2 regions of the Serratia sp. MMO-28 genome follow, and region 2 is predicted to be linked to the other one. Evidence: predicted binding sites of a transcription regulator. Region 2 holds the regulator's gene; the other holds the start of a gene.
What was found. The regulator Fur, encoded in region 2, represses iron uptake genes when iron is present. The targets are predictions, from matches to a motif close to ATAATAATGAGAACNACTATCAA.
Positions count from the first base shown of each region.

Region 1: efeU (iron uptake transporter permease EfeU) is a predicted target of Fur. The motif match lies at 6,291-6,313, and genes of this name have one in related genera.

Region 1 is NZ_JBBCVB010000012.1:31,071-40,123, reverse strand. It holds gene WG891_RS12395 (hypothetical protein) at 1-37, opposite strand, end outside; partial or broken gene WG891_RS12390 (replication endonuclease) at 337-1,295, opposite strand; gene phoH (phosphate starvation-inducible protein PhoH) at 1,476-2,264, opposite strand; gene efeB (iron uptake transporter deferrochelatase/peroxidase subunit) at 2,911-4,215, opposite strand; gene efeO (iron uptake system protein EfeO) at 4,227-5,351, opposite strand; gene efeU (iron uptake transporter permease EfeU) at 5,370-6,215, opposite strand; gene putP (sodium/proline symporter PutP) at 6,451-7,935, opposite strand; gene putA (trifunctional transcriptional regulator/proline dehydrogenase/L-glutamate gamma-semialdehyde dehydrogenase) at 8,636-9,053, shown strand, end outside.
Region 2 is NZ_JBBCVB010000007.1:72,942-81,994, forward strand. It holds gene chiP (chitoporin ChiP) at 1-469, shown strand, start outside; gene WG891_RS08070 (beta-N-acetylhexosaminidase) at 659-3,322, shown strand; gene fur (ferric iron uptake transcriptional regulator) at 3,513-3,959, opposite strand; gene fldA (flavodoxin FldA) at 4,284-4,823, opposite strand; gene ybfE (LexA regulated protein) at 5,084-5,371, opposite strand; gene ybfF (esterase) at 5,685-6,446, opposite strand; gene WG891_RS08095 (hybrid sensor histidine kinase/response regulator) at 6,557-8,347, opposite strand; partial or broken gene WG891_RS08100 (LuxR C-terminal-related transcriptional regulator) at 8,344-8,977, opposite strand.

The DNA of each region.
Region 1 (9,053 bases), on a different contig from region 2:
CGCCTCTAACTTGGATAGCGATCATTTTCTTGCTCATTTTAGTCTCTCTTAGTTCGGTTGCTGCAAAAATCCACTACACTTTATGTAGTCTTTTCAGGACATACTTGTCCAACCCCACTCAGCTGCGCACATGTACACTATTGGCATTGGCGCATGTCAGACCGTACATCTTAGCCTTCTCAATCCACTCCATCAACTGTAATTTTAACCCAGAAATGAGTATTTACCACTATCAGAAACAGATAAGCCCACTCCCTTTTGATTTATAGGGAAAGTCGTCCTCTAGACCTTGCCACATACTTTTTGCAATTTATTACGTTTTTTGACCGACCCGCAATTGGCCTTTGATGCTTGCCTACATATCGCCTCTCTCAGCGCCTTAGCGACGTCTGGATCATCCCAACTAACATCCCCGCTCCCAATCAAATTCATCACCGCTGTGACGTACTCAGGCGGTGTAACAGTCAATACTGGCTCCAGTTCTCGCTCAACCTCCCCACAGTTATTGACAGGACTCCGAGGCGCGCCAGAGGCGCTTTTAAAGTCAAAGGCTCAACGTCAACAGCTTTACGGACAATGCGCCATTCTGTTGTACGGGTTTCAAATACATGACCGGCACCAAGATGCGGCGCGAAGATACCGACCACCTTCTGCACCTCTTCGTCATAGGCGTTCGGCTCATCGGCCACCTTGCGCGCCACACGCACCGTCTGAACGTCACGCGGGACGTTTGCACCACCCTGCCCGTCAATGTACGCCGCAAAGTCACCCGCAGAAGCAGCCGCGCGAACCGCTTCGACTCGCTCGTCAAACGTCTCGGCCAAGCTAATCCGGCGTAAACAATCAGCACGGCACTCGCGGTAAGCGCCCATGGTTGGCACACCGAGAGATTTAAACTGCGGAATACGCCACGTAGACGCCCAGGCAGTAACAGCGGCGGCCATATCCCTCAGTGGCTTACCGGTATCGTGATCGATCTCGCCATCAAGCGCATAGCCGTCGATATTTTTGGCAATGTATTTAGCGATGTAGCCAGCGGCCCCGCCTTTGTTCAAGTGCTTACAGTCAAAGCGGTTCTTTGCCGCGCCGCGTTCGTCACCATCTTCTTTCAGTGCATACCGGCGCATGATGTCGATGATCGGCTGGCGCTGCTGGCGTTCGCAAAACAGCATCATATGCCAGTGCGGCGTCCCGTCATGGTGCGGCTCAACAACACGCATACCGTAAACGCTCAGGCCACGGTCTTTAAACGCGGTGCGGATCTTGCTCCAGACTTTCTGCAAGATGCGATTGCCTACAATCCATTAAGGGGGAAAGCAAGCGTAGAGGCGTCCACATAGTGTCCACACTTGAGTTGCTTTTAGAGGTTTACAGATGTCTACAATACAGCTTAACTCTCTGTTTTTAATTGCACTCCACGTAGTCCGGGGCGTAAGAAAGGCCACCGCAGTGGCCTTTCATAAAGTTCAACGATCTCAATCGTAAGCATTAAGCGTGTGCTGGCAAAGTGCCGAGCGGACGCAGTCTTGTTTGTCAAAGCGGATGATGCCCACCATTTCGTCCTCTTCGAAGCGCTCCAACGCGTCGCTAAGGCCGGATATCACGCCGCGCGGTAAATCGCACTGGGTGATATCGCCATTGACGATCACCGTAACGTTTTCACCCAGGCGCGTCAGGAACATCTTCATCTGGCTGGCCGTAACGTTCTGGGCTTCGTCCAGGATCACTACCGCATTTTCAAAGGTACGCCCGCGCATATAGGCGAAAGGCGCGATCTCTACCTTGCCGATTTCCGGGCGCAGGCAGTATTGCATAAACGACGATCCTAAACGGCGCAGCAGCACGTCATACACCGGCCGGAAATAAGGGGCGAATTTCTCAGAGATATCCCCAGGCAAAAAGCCGAGGTCTTCATCCGCCTGCAGAACCGGACGCGTCACTATAATCCGATCCACCTCTTTATGTATTAAGGCTTCTGCCGCCTTGGCGGCGCTGATAAATGTCTTACCGCAGCCGGCTTCGCCAGTGGCAAATATCAGCTGTTTATTTTCTATCGCTAATAAGTAATGACCCTGAGCTTCGGTTCTCGCCTCAATGGTAGAAGTATCTCGGCTGTCACGTGCCATGCCGATAGACTCAACCCCTCCCATTTGCACCAGAGAGGTCACGCTTTCTTCTTCACGTTGACGATGGCTACGTGCGTCACGGCGAATAACGCGTTTAGCTTCACGACGTGCTTTGATCACTGCTTTCTGTCTTCCCATGGTGGCACCTTACAGTTTGTTTCACCTACCGCAGCGGCATCAGATGCCGTACGATTATGTTTCACACACGTATTAGGTTTTGGCTTCCTTTAGAGCCAATATAAGCCGATGAATAACGTGAATACGCGGCAGCAGGGTAATGCACCGTTTCTTCACAGGACAACGCGAGGGTGGGTACGCAATAAGAGAGTGTGTCAGCCAGATTGCGGCGCAAGAAAAGCCAAGAATTGTTGAGAAATTGAGAGTCGGAGGGAGAGCCCTCGTTATAACGAGAAATCAGGGAGGTGATGTTATTTGTCTTTTGTAGCCCAACCAAGGACTTTACCATTAGCGATCCCCGCAGTGATATTTACAGCATTAAGCTGTGCACCGAGTGAAACTACCGCCAGATGATTACAGTATAATGACATTCAAACTTGCCGTGTTACTAAAATGTAAAAATTTTTAATATTCGCTGTTTTCAGATCGTGCAAAAACACTATATCATGCCGCTCATGCCATTCCAGATAAATTTTTTATCACTTTAAATCAATTAGTTATCATTAAAAATCAGCAATGACATTTTGATTGCCAGATTAAAATAGCAGCAAGCAAAAAGGCACAACCTGCGCTGTGCCTTTAGTAGACAGCTCAACATTTCAGCACTTCAGGTTTGCAACAAACCGCTGGCCAAATAATCACCGGCCTCTTTGACACCCGGTAAAACAAAGAAATACCCGCCACCAATCGGCTTAACGTATTCTTCCAAGGCTTCACCATTCAGCCGTTTCTGCACCGTTAGAAACGCTTTTTCCAGGTCGGACTGATAACAGACAAACAGCAAGCCCATTTCTAATTGGCCAGAATTAGAGACACCCAGCGAATAACTGTAGCCACGGCGCAGCATCAGGCTGCTTTGGGTTTGCGGCGTGCGCGGGTTAGCCAGCCGAATATGCGCGTCCATTGGGATCATTTTCCCCTCTGGGTCTTTGGCATAGTCTGGTTCATCATGCTCGTGCTTCATCCCCAGCGGCGCACCGCTGTGTTTTTCTCGGCCAAAGAGGCTTTGCTGTTCCTGCAGAGGGGTACGATCCCAGAACTCCACGTGGAAACGGATAATGCGCACGGCCTGATAGCTGCCCCCCACCGCCCAGGCAGGTTCACCCGCGTTGTCCCCCACCCACACCACCTGATCCATCAACGGCTTATCGCTGGTTTTCGGGTTAGCGGTGCCGTCTTTAAAACCAAGCAGGTTGATCGGGGTCTCTTTGCCTTTACTGCGCGCCGCATGGGCAGAGATAAACCCTTCACGCTTCCAGCGCACGCTGAGCAAGTCCGGTGCATGCTTGATGATATCGCGCAGCGCGTGGATCACGGTTTCATTGGTATTGGCACAGATTTGCAGCAGCAGATCGCCATGGCATAACGCAGCATCCAGCGAATCGTTCGGGAAGCGCGTCATTTTCTGCAAGCGCAACGGTTTATACGCCTGCAGGCCGAAGCGTTCATCAAACAGCGAAGCACCGACAGACAGGGTGATCGTCAGGTTATCCGGGTAAATTTCCGAGCCCATGATGCCAGAATCCAACGGAGGCAGTTTGGGATCGATCTCCGGCGCTTTTCCCCCGCGGGTGAGAAACGCAATGCGCGTGGTCAACAGGCGGAATAAGCGCTCAAGATCCGTTTTATTGGTGGCCAACACGTCGAAGGCCACCAGCATCATAGCCGCCTGCTGTGGGGTGAGAATACCGGCCTGATGCGCACCATAAAACGGCTGTTTCTGCCAGCGTTCATCCTGCGGCTGCGCCAGGGGTTCTTCGGTTTTATTTGCCGCCTGTGCCAAAGAATTCCCACCCAGCACCAAAGCTCCGCCGATCATGCCCAACCCCTGCAGCAAACGGCGGCGTGATGGCGAGGGCGTGCCTTCTTCCTGAGTTAACGGCCCAGCTTCCGGGCCGAAATGATGACTCATAATACGCCGCCTTAATCCAGACCCAATACGCCGCGCAACTGCGCTAAATCTTCCGCCAGCGCGGTGATCGGCCCTTTCATGGCATTACGATCCGCAGCGGTCAGCTTCTCGTAAGATTCATAACCCTCTGCGGTTTTATACTTCGCCAGCACGCTATCCACCGTTTTAAAGTTGGCATCGATCTTTGCCAGCAATGGCTGATTGGCTTTTTCCAGCAGCGGCCGCAGCAGATTGACGATCTTCTGCGCGCCATCCACGTTGGCCTGGAAATCCCACAGGTCGGTACGGCTGTAACGGTCTTCTTCACCGCTGATCTTGCTGGCCGCCACTTCTTCGATCAGGCCCGCAGCACCGCCCACCACTTTGCTCGGCGGGAAGGTCAGTTCGCCAATGCGTTTTTGCAGTTCAAGCGTGTCGCTATAGAGACGCTCGGCATAGTGCCCCATGCCTTGAGTGCTGTTATCAGCGAACAGCGCTTTTTCAAGACGGTGGAAACCGGTGAAGTGCGGATCTTGCGCCTTGTTCTCATAGTCGTCTTCACGGGCATCAATGCTGCCATCCAGATCGGAGAACAGTTCAGCAATAGGTTCGATACGCTCATAATGCTGGCGGGTTGGCGCATACAGCTTGCGCGCCTGCGCCACATCACCAGCCTTGATCGCCTCGGTGAACAGTTTGCTCTGCTTGACCAGCCCTTCCACCTCTTTGGTAACGTAGACTTTATATTCAGCAATCGGGCCGACCAGATCCAACGCATTCGGTTTGCCATCGGTTGCTGCAGCGGCGGCGGTCACCGTCAGCTTGCCTTTCGGGTTGCTTAACAGGCCACAGGTCATGTCATATTCACCCGGTTCCAGGTTAGCCGTCATTTTCTGGCTGAAGCCCGGCGCGATATTTTCACGCTCCTCCACCACCATTACCCCTTTAAGGATTTCCCACTCCAGGTTCTTCTGGCTGGCGTTGTGCACCACAAACTGGGTCTTCCCTGCCGCAACGGTCAACTGCATGGGCTCACACTGCTGGTCATTAACGGTGACTTTCACCTGCGGCACGTCCGCCGCCAACGCATTGAGGCTGAATGCCAATGCCGGAGTGGCTAACCACAGAGCCTTACGGCGGAATAACGGAGTAGACATATGAGATCCCCTATGAAATCAATGATGAATTTTATGTTGCGCCGGGAACACTGCGGGCCCCGTACGCTGCGGGCGGAAAAAGAAAACCAATGCGGGGATCAGATAAAGGAAATAGACCACCACTTCGCTGACGCTTGGCGCTTCCTGGTAACCGAACATCCCCTCCAGAAGCGTCCCAAGCAGCGAATGCGTCGACAGCGTATTGCTGAGATCGAAGGCGATCGCCTGGAAGTGATTCCACAGGCCCGCTTCGTGGAAAGCGCGGATCGCCCCCGCCGCCAACCCGGCCGCGACGAACAGAATAAACAGGCTGGTCCATTTGAAGAACTTAGCCAGATGCAGCTTCACGCCGCCCCAGTAGATCAGCATACCGACCACGATGGCGCTTCCTAACCCCAGAAGCGCACCGATCGGCGCTGCGCTGCCGACATCCTGCTGGAACGCCGCCAAGAGGAAAAACACCGACTCCAGCCCTTCGCGGGCAACGGCAAAAAACACCATCGCCACCAGCGCCCAGCCTTGGCCCTTGCCGGAGTTGAGCGCGTGATCGATCGCCCCTTCCAGATGCACCTTGACCGACTTGGACACCTTCCGCATCCAGAACACCATATAAGTGAGGATGCAGACTGCCACTATCGCGACCAGCCCTTCGAACAGCTCTTGCTGCTTTTGCGGGAATTCGCCGGTGGTTTGATTGATGAAGATGCCCAATGCCAAACACAGCGCAACGGCAACGATCACACCTATCCACACGATGCCGAGCCATTGGCCCCGTTGAGTACGCTTCAGATAGCTGGCGATCAGGCTGACGATCAGCGCGGCCTCCAGCCCCTCACGGAACATGATAAGAAAGGGAACGAACATAAATAAGTAACCCCTGAAAAGGTGCTGGCACGCGAGCAACCCAGCCGCAAGCAATGTAAAGAAAAGTAAACAAGAACGATAGTGATTATCATTATTGAAAAAAGAAATACAAGAGAGGGGCGCGTGATTTTTACTAATCAAATGTCGCCAGTTGTTACAGCAGGGAGAAAAGCAGGCCAGGAAGGGAGTGATGTTGCAGCCTCCTCCCGATCGTCAGGAGGAGGCTAAACAGGCATTACACCGTTTTAAACTCGGCTTCAGCCAGGTCAAAACGCTCGGTCATGGTCGCCGAAGGCTTGCGCCCCATCAGGCTGACCAGCACGATGGCGATGCTGCCAAACAGGAAGCCAGGGATGATTTCATACAGGTCCAGCCAGGCATACTGCTTCCAGACGATCACGGTGATCGCCCCCACCAGCATACCGGCCAGAGCGCCGTTGCGCGTCATGCGTGACCACATGACCGAGATCAGCACCACCGGGCCAAACGCAGCACCGAACCCTGCCCAGGCATAGCTAACCAGGCCCAATACACGGTTTTCCGGATTGGCGGCCAGCGCGATCGCGATCAGTGCCACCAGCAGCACCATGGCACGCCCCACCCACACCAGCTCACGTTGGCTGGCACCTTTACGCAGGAAGGCTTTGTACAAATCCTCGGTAATCGCGCTTGAACACACCAGCAACTGGCAGCTCAGGGTACTCATCACCGCCGCCAGAATCGCCGACAACAGAATGCCCGCGATCCAAGGGTTGAACAGCAACATGGCCAGCTCAATAAAGACCCGCTCGCCATTCTGTGACACATTCCCCGCCTGTTCCGGGTTATTGGCAAAATAGGCGATGCCGAAGAAACCGACCGCAATGGTGCCGGTCAGGCACAGGATCATCCAGGTCATACTGATCCGGCGTGCGCTGCGGATAGTGCGGTGGGAATCTGCCGCCATGAAGCGCGCCAGAATATGCGGCTGGCCGAAATACCCCAGCCCCCAGCCCATCAGCGACAGAATGGCGACAAAATTCAGCCCTTTCATCATGTCAACGTTGGCCGGGTTTTTAGCGGCAATCACCAGCATCGACGTGTCGATCCCGCCAACGGCGAAAATCACGATCACCGGCGTGAGGATCAGCGCAAAAATCATCAGGCTGGCCTGCACGGTATCGGTCCAGCTCACCGCCAGGAACCCGCCGATAAAGGTGTAAAGGATGGTGGCTGCCGCACCGGCCCACAGCGCCGTGCCGTAGCTCATGCCGAAGGTGCTTTCAAACAGACGCGCACCGGCCACAATGCCCGAGGCACAGTAGATGGTGAAAAACACCAGAATGACGATGGCGGAAATCACCCGCAGCAGCTTGCTGTTGTCTTCAAAACGGCTGGTGAAATAGTCTGGCAGCGTCAGGGCGTTATTGTTGGCTTCGGTATGCACGCGCAACCGGCCAGCCACCAGCTTCCAGTTCAGGTAAGCGCCAATCGTCAGGCCGATGGCGATCCAGCTTTCTGAAATACCGGACAGGAAGATCGCCCCCGGCAGGCCCATCAGCAGCCAGCCGCTCATATCGGATGCCCCGGCGGAAAGCGCGGTCACCACGCTACCCAGGCTGCGGCCGCCCAGAATATAGTCATCAAAGTTGTTGGTCGCCCGGTAGGCGAGTAAGCCGATTAACACCATCCCAAAAATGTACACCAGGAAGGTCACCAGCATCGGTGTGCTCATTGTCATTCAACTCTCCACTTTTATTATTCCCTTTATCTTTCAGACGGCCACGTATTGGCAGGCAGCTGAAATGCATCGGGTATTTTTATGTCATGTATTTCACCCGCCAAGTGCCGGAACGTGGCGCATTGCGATAGGCAGCGGGTAAAGATAGTTTCTGCCCGGCATGGTCTATACCTAAATAATTCGAGTTGCATGCAGGCGGCCAGTTCGAGAGCCGCCAGGAGCATAGAAAACTCTGCGACGGGTGCGAGCAGACGTAGCCAACACCGATGCAACTTGAAGTATGGCGTGTATAAACGCGGGCTATCCTAGATGAGGCCCCCCGCAGCCAACAAGATATTTAACAATAAAGTTACACAAAGTTCACCCTGCGTCACATTTAACCACCCAATAGGTTGCACTCATCCATCATAAAATGAGTTGCACCTCTCCATTATCCCTGTTTAATGCAGGGAAATACGGCCCTGGATAACCGGCAGCCGCAGATGCCCGCAAGATCCGTACCGTAGTTCGATGTTAAAAAACCGATTGAAATCACACTTCAATCACGGCCCTGATTTAACAAGGTTGCACAAAGTTGCAACATGCTGGATATTGTCCGCATTAATAACACAACCTAGCTACGAACCTATCCCAGCAGGCTTATCTGCACGCTCTCTGTATGCCTGATGGGATAGGTTCTAAACACAGGAGTTGGACTGGCATGGGCACTACCACTATGGGCGTGAAGCTTGATGAAGCCACACGTGACCGGATTAAAAGCGCGGCACAGCGCATCGACCGCACGCCGCACTGGCTAATCAAGCAAGCCATTTTTAATTACCTCGAGCGTCTCGAAAGCGGTTCCGATCTTCCCGAACTGCCTGCGCTCGCCGCCGCCGGGCTGGCCGAAGCGGACGACATTATGCCGCAAACCCATGAAGAGTCCCACCAGCCATTCCTGGATTTTGCCGAACAGATCCTGCCGCAGTCCGTCACCCGCGCTGCCATTACCGCCGCCTACCGCCGCCCGGAAACCGAAGCGGTGCCGATGCTGCTGGAACAGGCGCGTCTGCCTGCCGATCAGGCCCAGGCGACCCACAAGCTGGCGTATGGCATCGCCGAGAAGATGCGCAACCAAA
Region 2 (9,053 bases):
GCGTCTGGAAGGCACCATGGTTAAAGCGGAGGGTAACCAGGGTTATTTCCTGCAGCGTATGACCCCGACTTACGCCTCTTCTAATGGCCGTCTCGATATCTGGTGGGATAACCGTTCCGACTTCAACGCCAACGGCGAAAAAGCGGTTTACGGCGGCGTGGTGTATGACCTGAGCAAATGGGATCTGGCTGGCATGTCTGTCGGTGCCTCTTATGTTTATGCCTGGGATGCGAGGCCAAGCTCCAACCCGATTTACGATCAGAGCCAGCGTCTGCGTGAGAGCGCTTACAGCCTGGATGCCATGTATACCCTGCAGGACGGCCGTGCTAAAGGCACATCCTTCAAGCTGCACTTCACGCAATACAACAACCATTCCGATCTGCCTAGCTGGAGTGGTGGCTTCGGCAACATTTTCCAGGATGAAAAAGACGTCAAGTTCATCGTTATTGCGCCATTCACGATCTTCTAATGCTTTCCCCGGTGGCAAGGCTGCCGGGGAAATAATGCTTTAACGCGAGTCTCATTATTGGCTGCTGTGGCCTGATCCAGCGCCTATCGCCGCCCGCAGCCAGAGCAGCAATGCTTTGAGATGGCGTGCAGCGGCAAACTTTGCCTAGAGATTCGCGATAATAATGACTGATAACCGAAGAGGTTGAAGATGAACAAGTTCAAGATGAGTGCTCTCGCAGCTCTGACAGCCACCGTCGGGCTATTTGGCAGTGTGGGTTCAGCTATGGCTAACCAGCAGGTGGTTGATCAACTCAGCCAGTTGAAAGTGAATCTGAAGATGCAGGACAACCGTGCTGCGGATAATGGCGTCGATTGCGCCAAGCTGGGTGCCGATTGGGCATCTTGTAATAAGGTATTGATTACCCTGACTAACGCAGGGCAGGAAATCAAGGATAAAGACTGGGCGATTTATTTCCACAGCCCACGCCAGACGCTGAAAGTGGATAATGAGCAGTTCAAAATTACCCATATCACCGGCGATCTGTACAAGCTGGAACCTACCGACAAATTTACCAGCTTCCCGGCTAATCAGGCCGTTGAAATTCCGATTATTGCTGAATACTGGCAACTGTTCCACAGTGACTTCTTACCGCGCTGGTATGCCACTTCGGGCGATGCCAAGCCTAAGATCCTGGCGAATACCGATACCGAAGATGTACACCAGTTTGTTGCGCCATTTACCGGTGACCAGTGGAAACGCACCAAGGATGACCATAATATTCTGATGGTGCCTGAAAGCCGCTTCACCAAGAACCAGGATCTGAAAGTGCTGCCAGCGGCGGCATTGCGCGGCCAGATCATCCCTACGCCGATGGAGGTTAACGTTCATAAACAGGATGTTGATCTGAGCAAAGGCGTGGCGCTGGACCTGAGCGCTTTGACCAAACCGGCGGCAGATGCGGCAACCCAGCGTTTTGAACTGCTGGGTGTGGCAAACCATGCTGGTGGTTATCCGATCAGAACCGACATTCAGCCGGCTGCATTTAAAGGCGATCTGGCCGTTTCTGGCGCTTACCAACTGAAGATTGGTGAGAAAGGGGCGGTGGTTACCGGTTTCGATCAGGCTGGGGTGTTCTATGGCCTGCAATCTATCCTGTCGCTGATCCCGTCTGATGGCAGCAAGAAGATCGCGACGTTGGATGCTAAAGACGCACCACGCTTCCAGTACCGCGGCATCTTCCTGGACGTTGCGCGTAACTTCCACCATAAAGATGCGGTGCTGCGCCTGCTGGATCAGATGGCGGCCTATAAGCTGAACAAATTCCACTTCCACCTGACGGACGATGAAGGCTGGCGTATTGAGATCCCAGGCTTGCCGGAACTGACCGCGGTGGGGGGGCAGCGCTGCCACGATCTGAGCGAAACCACCTGTCTGCTACCGCAATACGGCTCAGGCCCAGAACCGCACGGTGGGTTCTTCTCCCGTCAGGATTATATCGACATCGTTAAATATGCTCAGGCACGCCAGATTGAAGTGATCCCTGAGATCGACATGCCTGCGCACGCCCGTGCAGCGATTGTTTCCATGGAAGCGCGCTACAAGAAACTGCTGGCTGAAGGCAAAGAGAAAGAGGCGAATGAGTTCCGTCTGGTGGATCCGACCGATACCTCTAATACCACCTCGGTGCAGTATTTTAACCGCCAGAGCTACCTGAACCCGTGCCTGGACTCATCCAAGAACTTTGTAGATAAGGTGATTGGCGAAGTTGCCCAGATGCACAAAGAAGCCGGTCAGCCGCTGCAAACCTGGCATTTTGGTGGGGATGAAGCGAAAAACATCCGCTTAGGTGCCGGTTATACCGACGTGAAGAAGCCGGAAGCGGGCAAGGGCATTCTTGATCTGAGCAAAGAAGACAAACCATGGGCCAAGTCTCAGGTTTGTCAGGCGATCGTTAAAGAAGGCAAAGTGGAAGATATGGAACACTTGCCAAGCTACTTCGGCCTGGAGGTCAGCCAACTGGTGAAAGCGCACGGCATTGACAGAATGCAGGCGTGGCAGGATGGCCTGAAAGATGCCAAAGATTCAAAAGCCTTCGCCACCAAGAATGTTGCGGTGAACTTCTGGGATACCCTGTACTGGGGCGGTTTCGACTCGGCTAACGACTGGGCGAACAAAGGCTATGACGTGGTGATCTCTAACCCGGACTATGTCTATATGGACTTCCCGTATGAAGTGACCCCAGACGAGCATGGTTACTACTGGGGCACGCGTTTCAGCGATGAGCAGAAGATCTTCAGCTTTGCGCCAAACAACCTGCCGCAAAATGCTGAAACTTCGGTTGACCGAGATGGCAACCACTTCAGCGCCAAGAGCGACAAACCGTGGCCGGGTGCCTATGGTCTCTCCGCCCAGCTGTGGAGTGAGGTTGTGCGTACCGATCCGCAAATGGAGTACATGATCTTCCCACGCGCGCTGTCTGTCGCAGAACGTGCCTGGCACCGTGCGAGTTGGGAGCAGGATTATAAAGCGGGTCGCGAGTATAAAGGCGGCGAAACCCATCAGGTTGATACCAAAACCTTGGAGAAAGATTGGCTGCGTTTTGCCAACCTGATCGGGCAACGCGAACTGGCCAAGCTGGATAAAGGCGGCGTGAGCTACCGTCTGCCAGTCCCAGGGGCACGCATTGTCGATGGTAAGCTGGAGGCCAACATCGCCCTGCCAGGCCTGGGGATTGAATATTCTACCGACGGTGGCAAACAGTGGCAGCGTTACGACGATCGCGCACGCCCGGCCGTAGCGGATGATGTTCAAGTTCGTGCTATCAGCCCAGACGGTAAGCGCTTCAGCCGTGCTGAGCCAGTAAAAGCCTAAGCTAAAAAATAGCCCATCTGCGTGTCGGCGGATGGGCTGCAAATGTGTCCTGTGTCTGAAAGAAGTGTTGCAAGAGAGTTATGTTTAGCCGTTGTTTTCCCCGGCAGGTCCGGGGATTTTTTTGCCTGTAAATTACGGGCATAAAAAAACCGCCGTTTCGCGGGCGGTTCCTCAATTCTGGTCAGTAGAGCTATCTTTTGTCGTGCAGCGTATCGTTCTCGCGGCAGTCACCCACTTCACAATGGCCATACAGATACAGACTGTGATTGGTGAGTTTGATGCCGTGCTGCTTGGCGATATCACGTTGACGCGCTTCGATAGATTCATCGCTGAATTCGATCACTTTGCCGCAATCCAGGCAAATCAGGTGATCATGGTGATGCTGTTGGGTGAGTTCGAACACGGATTTCCCGCCTTCAAAATTGTGACGCGTCACAATGCCCGCATCATCAAATTGGTTCAGCACGCGGTAAACCGTTGCCAAGCCGATTTCTTCACCCATATCTATCAGTTTTTTGTACAGATCTTCCGCACTGACGTGATGGCATGCCGGATCTTGCAAGACTTCCAGGATTTTGAGTCGCGGAAGCGTGACTTTTAAGCCGGCCTTCTTCAATGCGTTATTGTTGTCAGTCATGCGGATTCAGTCCTGTTACTATGCTAATCAAGTTGAGGCGTTTTCGCCTATGGCATCGGTCGGCACAAAAAGAGTTAATTGCGTCTCATTATAGAACCGCTTGCCCTAAATAGAAACCGTCGGTTGTTAACAAAGGTATATCTGCACTGTTGCATAGAGTACATGCAACGTCTTGATGGATGGGATAAACCGATACTTCAGTCTACCGTGATGGTGCGGGAAGTTACAGACTTGTAGCTTCTATTGCTCTAATACGTGATGCCGATGGCAGCCCTGCAGCCAATACTATGCGCTTTGCAGGGCTTTGTGCAATATCTGGAGGGCTTAGCCGACGATATCGGCCAGGCTCAGTTCTTCACTGATTTGTTTGACCCAGGCATCTACGCGGTCATTGGTCAGTTCTGGCTGACGATCTTCGTCAATCGCCAGGCCGACGAAGTGATCGTCATCTGCCAAGCCTTTAGAGGCTTCGAAGTGGTAGCCTTTTGTTGGCCAGTGGCCGACGATCGCGGCACCACGTGGTTCAATGATGTCACGGATGGTACCCATCGCATCGCAGAAATATTCTGCATAGTCTTCTTGGTCACCACAACCAAACAGGGCGACTAACTTACCGTTGAAGTCGATGTCTTCCAGCGTTGGGAAAAAATCATCCCAGTCACACTGTGCTTCACCGTAGTACCAGGTTGGGATGCCGAGCAGCAGGATGTCGAAAGCTTCCAGATCTTCTTTGCTGCTTTTGGCGATGTCGCGGATCTCAGCGACCTCTTTGCCAAACTTTTGCTGAAGATTTTTCTGGATCATCTTGGCAATGTTTTCGGTATTGCCAGTATCGCTGCCAAAGAAAATGCCTACATGAGCCATAGTACAGATAACCTTTTAATTCAATGAGATACCTGGAGTCTGCCGGTTGCTTACCTGCAACAACGAACTCTTTGGGGATCGTATTACGTAAGATCAAGGCAAGAGTTCAACCTGGGGACTCTCTCTTGCCAGTAAATGTCTATCATGCCAGAAATCTGCTCTGGGGTTTTATCGCATTTATGCGATGCCTGGGGAATGACTGCAAGCGGTGTTGATCTGGCGTCATCCTTAACGCCGCGCCGCGCGTGCGGCTGCCAAGATCATTGTTCTGGTTGTTCTTCCGCCAGTTTTGCCAGCAGCATTTGTTCAATCAATTCGCTGCGGCTGATGTTGCGCTGGTCCGCCAGCCTGTTCAGAGCATCCACGGCGTCTGCGTTGATTTTCAGCTCCACGCGCCGCAATCCACGCACTTTGTCACGCCGTAGCTGATTGCGCTTATTGATTCTAAGCTGCTCATCACGGGAAAGCGGGTTGGTTTTCGGGCGCCCTGGACGGCGTTCATCTGCGAACAGATCCAGCGTCGTGCGATCCGTTTGTTCTTTTGCCATTGTTGCGGACTACTGCAAGGGAGTTTGTATCCAAAAGCGCGTTTGCGCTTCAAGACGCTTCAGTTAACACCATTCGGGCTAATAAACCCTAACCCAAATTTACCCCCAGCCAAGCACAGATTTGCTCGTTGGACAGGGTGGCAAAATTATATCCCACAGGATTTCAGGCCATATGCAGCCCACGAGGTTGCAGCCTGAAAGGCGTCGGAAATAGCGCGCCATATTACCCCAGCAGATGGAGCAACGACAATGCCTAACTTAGCCAGAAACGTGCTAACTCATTCTCTTTAGCACGTTTTTTCACCATTTTGACTCAGACATCATCCAGGAAGCGATGGATAGCCCGCAACACGGCGTCCGGTTTTTCCGCATGCACCCAATGGCCGGTGCCCGCAACGACGTAAGCCCGGGCCTGAGGGAATTGACGGGCAATGCTTTCGCGGTATTGATCCTGCACATAAGGCGAAAGCCCACCGCGGATAAAAAGCGTTGGATGTGGCCAGGCAGGCACCTCTTGCCAGCCGATAATGCTTTCGTATTGTGCGATCAGGACTGGCAGGTTGAAGCGCCAAGTTCCGGCATTGAAAGACTTCAACAGGAACTGGATTACGCCTTCTTCGTCCAGATATTCGCGCATGAGCTGTGCTGCCGCTTGCCGCTGGGTAATACCGGCAGCGGTGACCGCCTGCAGAGCGGTAAAAATCTTGTCGTGGCGGCGCACGTCATACGCTACCGGGGCGATATCGATGACGATCAGCTGTGCAATGCGCTCCGGCGCTATCGCGGTCAGCGCCATAGCGGCCTTGCCCCCCATGGAGTGGCCGATAACGATGGCCTTATCCACCTGCAGGTCGTCCAGCAGCGTCAGCAGATCTTGCGCCATTGCCGGGTAAGTCATCTCTTCAGCACGCGGCGAAAGGCCATGATTGCGCAGATCGACTTTGATGACCCGATGCTGTTGATTCAGATCGCGAGCCAGTACGCCAAGGTTATCCAGATTGCCGAACATGCCGTGGATCAACACCACCGGTAGCGTGGGAGCGTTAGAAGCTAAAAGTTGATAATGTAGTTTCATGGTGAGTTCGTGACTTAAAGACATCCCGCTAGAATATCATGATTAGGCAGAGCTCGGCCCGCCTGATGAATGTCATGGTGATCTTGCAAGCCGCACGTTGTTGAGGCTAATCATCGATTTTGTTCAGGGGAAAGCCACTGTGAAAGCAATGCATGCAGCTGCGAGGGTTCCAAGGGCTTGGATAACACCAGGTAGCCTTCTTTTTCCGCTTGTTGCAATATCTCCGAATTAAACTCGCCGCTGACCATGGCGCCACAGGCCTGTGGGAAGCGGTGGAGTAACTCCTGCAAAATATCGAACCCACTCTCACCCGAGCGCAGGCGCTGATCGCACAAAATCGCCTGTGGAGAAAAACCACTTTCAAGCAGGGTAAAAGCTTCGTTGGCAGAAGCAACGCAGCGTACCGTTACCCCCCAAGCCTGCATCAAGCTGGCCCAGGCGGCGGTGACCAGCGGATCATCGTCGACGACCAGACAGGTTCCGGTAAGCATTCTGTGTGGCGCGGATAACGATTTCTGCTGAACGGCTAATGGAGCCCGGGCCGTCACGGTGTCGCTGGCCGGCACGCGCATCCAAAAACGTGAGCCTTTTCCCTCTATCGAGCTCATTCCGCACTGTACTTTCATCAGTTTCGCGCATCTTGCTACCACCGCCAGGCCCAGTCCATGCCCGGCACTGTCTATACGCCAGGCAAGCTCGGGGCGATAGAAGGGGGAGAAAATCTGGCTTTTTTCAGCGTCCGCAACGCCGATCCCGGTGTCCCAGACCTCGATCAACCACTCTTTACCACGCGGGCGAACAGAGATCAGCACCCCACCTTGTTGCGTATAGCGCAGTGCGTTGTGCGTCAGATTGATTAATGACTGCTTGAGCAGCGAGAGATCGCCTAAAGCAACGCAGCGTTGCTGGGGAAATCGCGCACGTAGCGTTAAGCCTCGGTTATTCGCCTCTTCACGAAACAGAGTGACGATAGAGTTGATTAATGGCACTAATTCCACTTCTGTTGCCGGAACATTGACAGCATTATTTTCTATGATTGTCAGGTCTAACAGTGAGTTGAACATTAAGTGTAATGAACGCACACTTTCCTGCAGATCATGGAGTTGCGGATTCAGCAGGGGATCGCGATTCTTGTGTACGATCGCTGCAATCAAAAATCCCATCGCGTGAATCGGTTGGCGAAGATCGTGGCTAGCCGTGGTGAGGAACAGGTTTTTATCATGTAATGCTTGTTCCGCTTCTTCCTTTGCCACGCGGAATTTCTCAGCCAATAAGATACTGTCCTCTTCCAGCTTCACCTGCTGAAGGAAGAAGGCATGTGAGGTCAAGGCATGACGGTAAATGGCAAAGGCATACAGCAGATTAAGCAAGAAGATGATTGGCCAAACGTCACCCGAACGCCAAGGGATCAGTACCAGCAATATTCCCCAGCAACTGATGAAGAAGCGCTGGAATGCGCCCAGTAGCGGGGTAAGGTGTGTCGCGTTGGCGGCGATGATAGCAGCAATGCTGATATTGAGCAGCAGAGTGAAATCAAAGGATTGGCTCATGGCTGTCACGATCATCAGCGAAGACAGACCGATACCGTGCAGCAAAGCTACCCGATTCACCCAAGGTAACCACTGAGCCAGCATGGCGGTGTCAGCCGTTGTCCCCAGTTTTTGGCGATAGCGGTAATGCCAAATCCTGACGAGTACGGCGGCAATAAGGTAGAGAACAATCCAACAGATGATGGGGGTTAAAGGGAGTTGCAGTTTATAGAGCCAAATGGCAAACACCATACCGACAAAAGGCACAGCATTGATACTAAAAACCAATCGCGCTAGGACATTGTTTAATAAACGGAGCTGCGAGTGCGGCTTGATGCCCTGAGGAGCTTTATCACTGAGGATATTTATCATACTGTGAAGCGTCGTCCCTGAAGTAACGTGATAGCCTCGACCCTGTTGCTGACGCCAAGCTTGCTGAGAATACCGGTAATGTGTTCTTTGATCGTCTGTTCAGACACGGCCAAGGTCATGGCGATCCTTTTGTTTGAAAATCCCCGGAGCATCATTGTCAGTACTTCTGCCTGCCGTTGGGTCAGCCCAAACTCCTGATAATTAACGGTTGATGAGGATAATGACGATGGTTCTGAGGTATCTGGGAACCAGAATTGCCCGTTTTGCAACGCCGTAACGGCTTGGTTGAAGATCTGTGGTGAGTCGTGCTTATGAAAAAAAACCGTGTGCTCCCATTTCACGGGCTTTGTGTTGAACATTATTATTTTCATCCCCGCTGATCACCAGCAGACGAATATTAGGATTTTCCTGTGGAAGTTTTCTGATTAATTGAAGAGCCGTCCCATCCGCTAACCAGAAATCCAAGACCAGCAATTGTGGGGGACCCTTCTGTTCGATCAAATCATCACATTCCTGGCGGCTGGTGGCGACGTATACATGTTGGTAACCACAATGTGTGCCTAAAAATGCCGCTATGCCCCCGGCCACCAACGGGTGGTCGTCAACGACTAAAGCGTAAGGTTTACTCACGTCACTCTCCTTTTGTCACCAATGTAACGTTCGCGTTGACTTAGGCATGTCATGGTCCACTTTTATCTGAGGCATG